Regions from separate parts of the Pseudoalteromonas sp. DL-6 genome, predicted to be linked through region 2. Evidence: predicted binding sites of a transcription regulator. Region 2 holds the regulator's gene; the other holds the start of a gene.
What was found. Region 2 encodes MetJ, which represses methionine synthesis genes. Its sites were predicted from a motif close to TAGACGTCTAGACGTCTA; they were not measured.
Positions count from the first base shown of each region.

Region 1: the regulator MetJ is predicted to act here: its motif matches at 1,538-1,555, upstream of B1F84_RS04895 (translation initiation factor).

Region 1 covers NZ_CP019770.1:1,052,587-1,055,061, forward strand. Annotated here, with positions in the region: gene B1F84_RS04890 (EAL domain-containing protein) at 1-975, shown strand, start outside; gene B1F84_RS04895 (translation initiation factor) at 991-1,320, opposite strand; gene B1F84_RS04900 (GAF domain-containing protein) at 1,557-2,216, shown strand; gene B1F84_RS04905 (amino acid aminotransferase) at 2,295-2,475, shown strand, end outside.
Region 2 covers NZ_CP019770.1:345,398-347,872, forward strand. Annotated here, with positions in the region: gene B1F84_RS01560 (malic enzyme-like NAD(P)-binding protein) at 1-1,064, shown strand, start outside; gene metJ (met regulon transcriptional regulator MetJ) at 1,137-1,457, opposite strand; gene metB (cystathionine gamma-synthase) at 1,656-2,475, shown strand, end outside.

The DNA of each region.
Region 1 (2,475 bases), 710 kb from region 2:
AATCAGCCAATAAAACTTGGCAGCAATGAAGTGATTGTTAGTGCAAGTATTGGTATTACCTTAGCGCCATTTGATAGCCTAGAAGAAGATCAGTTATTAAAGCATGCCGATTTAGCTATGTATGAAGCAAAAGCCAAAGGGCGTAATACTTTCCACTTTTATAGCCAAGATCTTAATGCGGCAGCTAATGAACGATTATTCCTTGAAAATGAGTTGCGCCATGCGATTAAAGAAAAGCAACTCACGCTGCATTACCAGCCACAGGTTGATTGTCGCGATAACAGCGTGGTGGGATATGAAGCATTGCTTCGTTGGTTCCATCCTACACAAGGGTTTATTCCTCCGACTAAGTTTATTCCCATAGCCGAGGCAACCGGTTTAATTGTGGAGCTTGGTCAATGGGTGCTACAACAAGCCTGTGAGTTTACTAAGCGACTAGAGCAACAAGATAGAGCAAGTAATATGTCGATTAACCTGTCAGCAAGACAGTTTAAAGACGCAAGCTTAGTACCTATGCTGAAAAAGATAATTATAGAGACACAAATTAACGCAAAAAGTCTGCATCTTGAACTAACCGAGAGCATGCTGATGGGTAACGTTGAGGCGGCTATTGAACAGTTGCATCAACTTAAAAAATTGGGTATCTCAATTTCTATTGACGATTTTGGTACGGGTTACTCTTCGCTGAGTTACCTCAAGCGTTTCCCCGTCGATATTCTTAAAATTGATCGCTCGTTTGTCAAAGATATCCCTGAGGATGACAACGACATGGAGATCACTGCGGCCATTATCGCTATGGCACAAAAGCTGAAGCTTGATGTGGTTGCTGAAGGGGTTGAAACAATCGAGCAAGTTGAGTTTTTACAAAACAATAATTGTTTTATTGTGCAAGGGTATTATTTTAGCAAGCCAGTGGCTGAAGATGATATCCCCGCATTATTTGATCAACTAGCTGCGCTAAAAATTATTGAATAAGTAAAAAGTTGCGGGTTAACCACCCGCAATTTTTACTTTAAATTTTAACCCTTCTAAAATAGCTTTTAGTTTGTCGCGGTCATCACCTTGTACTTCGATAACCCCTTCTTTTACTGCGCCGCCTTGGCCCATCTTACTTTTTATTGTTTTAGCTAACTTTTTCAAATCATGCTGTTGTGGATCAAGACCAACAACCAGCATTACACCTTTGCCTTTTCGGCCTTTGGTTTGACGCTCTATGCGAATAGAGCCATCTTTAAATAGTTTTACATCCAGTTCTTTTTCTGGCTTTGGCTGGTCAATTCGCCCCGTTGCTGTTGAATACACTAAGTGACTATCACTCATAATTAACCTACTTAAGATTGAATATAATAATGCGGTAAATAATAACAAATTTACGACGCAAAGACGTAATTTTTACGCCTCGATTCATTTTTATAAAGTTATAAGCTTAACAATATTGACCTCATTAGGCTTATTAAAAATGCGCTTAAGTATTTTTTAAAAACCGTTTTAAATTGGCTAGCACTATAAAAATATCCATGCTACTATTTCGGCATTATAGATGTATGGACGTCCAAATGCTTAATTCTTACTTAGAGCACGCTCAGCTTAATATTGAGCAACAGTTAATTCACGCTGAGCTAGAAAAGCTCGATCAATATCTAAATAATAATGCTGCACCAGCGGTGCGTTTGGAGTATCAAATTCCTGAGCTAGGTGAAGGAGGGGCATGTAGCTTATTTGGTTACCTACAAGATGAGCCATTTAAACTAAGCGATTATGTTAGTCAAAGTGCGCAAACAACTGAAAAGCTGGCGCAACTTCAGTTAATTGTTGACTACGTTATTGAAAATACGCAGCTTGATTGGTACGGCATTTATCAAAACACCGTCACCAATGAAGGTGAGCAGCTATTAAAGCTGGCTTATTTTGGTGCCCCGAGTCGTCCTTTGTTTCCGCTTACCGATGAATTTGCAATGGGCAGTAATAACGTTCAAGTAGCGCTTAGCGGTAAAGGACGCGTCATTAATAATGTTGAGCAATATATAGCAGCAGGCGGTGAGTATTATACCTGCGATCCGAAGGTAAAAGCAGAAGCCTGTTTACCGTTATTTAATGCACAACAGCAGTGTGTAGGTATTGTTGATGGTGAAGCCTTCAATACTGATTTTTTTGATAAAGCGACGCTGGCGTTATTAATTGCGTGTTGCATTAAAATTCCTCACTTTTTAGTGTAAATAACACTAGTCAACCTAGTGAGTTTTTATGTTAAGCTTAGCGCAACAGCTAACCCCTAAATAACGAAGAGATAGTCAATGTTCTCAGTATTAAAACCATTACCAACAGACCCTATTCTTGGCCTTATGGCGGCCTATAAGCAAGATACTAACCCAAATAAGATTGACTTAGGGGTTGGTGTATATAAAGACGAGCAGGGGAATACCCCGGTATTAAAGTCAGTAAAAAAAGCAGAAGCATTTCGTTTAGAAAATGAAA
Region 2 (2,475 bases):
CTGGTAAAGGAAATATGGTTGCGGTTATTACTAACGGCACCGCAATTTTAGGCTTAGGGAATTTAGGCCCACTTGCCTCAAAACCAGTAATGGAAGGCAAAGCATTATTATTTAAACGTTTTGCAGGACTAGACTCAATTGACATTGAAGTTAAGCATCGCACAACCGAAGACTTTATCAACACGGTTGCGAATATTGCAGACACGTTTGGTGGTATCAATTTAGAAGATATTAAAGCACCAGAATGTTTTGAAATAGAAAAAGCACTTATAGAACGTTGCAGCATTCCTGTGTTTCATGATGATCAACATGGTACGGCAATTGTTACGGCTGCGGGTATGCTAAATGCATTAGAAGTACAAGGCAAAGCAATTGAAGATGCGATTATCGTATGTTTAGGTGCTGGTGCCGCAGCTGTTGCCTGTATGGAGCTTTTAATTAAGTGTGGCGCCTTACGTGAACATATTTATATGTTAGACCGTAAAGGGGTTATTCATACACGTCGTGATGACTTAAATGAATATAAGCAATTATTTGCAAACAATACGGATAAACGTACTTTACAAGATGTAATTGAAGATGCCGATGTGTTTGTTGGTGTATCAGGCCCAAATTTATTAGCCGCCGATGATTTAAAATTAATGGCTGACCGCCCAGTTGTATTTGCATGTTCAAACCCCGATCCTGAAATTGATCCGCAATTAGCACATGCTGCACGCAACGATCTTATTATGGCGACCGGCCGCTCTGATTATCCGAACCAAGTTAACAACGTACTTTGTTTTCCATTTATTTTCCGTGGTGCATTAGATGTACGCGCAAGTGAAATAAACGATGAAATGAAAATAGCTGCTGTAGAGGCAATTCGCAGTATTGCTAAAGAGCCAGTACCGGCTGAAGTACTGACTGCTGCTGGCATCGATAAATTAGAGTTTGGTGCAAAATATATTATACCAAAACCTATGGATCCGCGCTTATTGCCTCGTATCGCCAAAGCGGTTGCTCAAGCTGCAGTTGATTCGGGTGTGGCACAAATTGATATGCCAGAGAACTACATGGCGTAATTTTAAGTGTGAATTAACGCAAAAAAAACCTCAGCATTTGCTGAGGTTTTTTTATAACACAGATAAAGAAATTTAGTCTTCATTTAAAATAGGCACTTCTAGTCCCATTTCTTGCATTATCTTCTTCACCTCTTCAGGTACTTTTTCTGCATTGTCTTTACGTAGATCATCATCATTAGGCAGCGGTTGCCCTGTAAACGCATGCAAAAATGCTTCGCATAAAAGCTCACTATTTGTTGCATGGCGCAAGTTGTTTATTTGACGACGAGTACGTTCATCAGTTAATACCTTTAATACATTTAGCGGGATCGAAACGGTGATCTTTTTTACTTGTTCGGATTTTTTCCCGTGTTCTGCATATGGGTGAATATATTCACCATTCCATTTAGCCATAAGATGTATCGTTGCCTCAGATTATAAATTGCTCACACAGCATCAAAGCGTGTAAATATGCGTGAAATTCTATCGGTTTAAAAAAGATAGTCAAATACTAGTTATTTAGCTATCTAGACATTTAAATGTTTTGACATCTCAAACTGCATGCGCTACCTTTTAGACGTCTAAACATCCAAAATGGTAAAGGTGGCGAAAATGAGTGAAAAAAATAAGGCAACAATTGCTGTTCGTAGTGGAATAGAAGCCGACAAACAGCATGGTGCGGTTGTTCCACCGCTTTATTTATCAACAACTTACTCATTTGCTGACTTTGATACCAAGCGTCAATATGATTATGGCCGCAGTGGTAATCCTAATCGTGACATTTTGGCTGATGCGCTCACCGAGCTTGAAGGTGGCGCTAAAGGCATTATTACTGCCACAGGCATGGCGGCAGTTCACTTAACCACTCAGTTATTAAATAGTGACGATACGTTAGTGATCCCCCACGATTGTTATGGTGGCAGTTATCGTTTATTTACTTCACTAGAAAAACGCGGCTTGTTGAAACTTGAAGTGGTCGATTTCACTAAAAGCGAAAGCTTATCGCATATTCTTGCTATTAAACCTAAGCAGATCTGGATTGAAACACCGAGTAATCCAATTTTACGATTAACTGATATTAAAGCAGTTACCGATATTGCTAAGCAGTGTGGTGCACTCGTTGCTGCCGATAACACATTTTTATCGCCAGCTTTGCAAAACCCGATTAAATTTGGTGCAGATATTGTGGTTCACTCAACCACTAAATATATCAATGGTCATTCAGATGTTGTTGGTGGTGCAGTTATTGCGGCGAGCGCTGAGCTTGGTGAAGAACTGGCCTGGTGGGCAAATAATATTGGCATTACTGGGGCGCCATTTGATAGCTATTTAACACTCAGAGGCTTACGTACGTTAAATGTGCGTTTGAGACAACACCAAGAAAACGCATTCGCTATTGCACAGTATTTAGAAAGCTCCCCGTTTGTTGCTC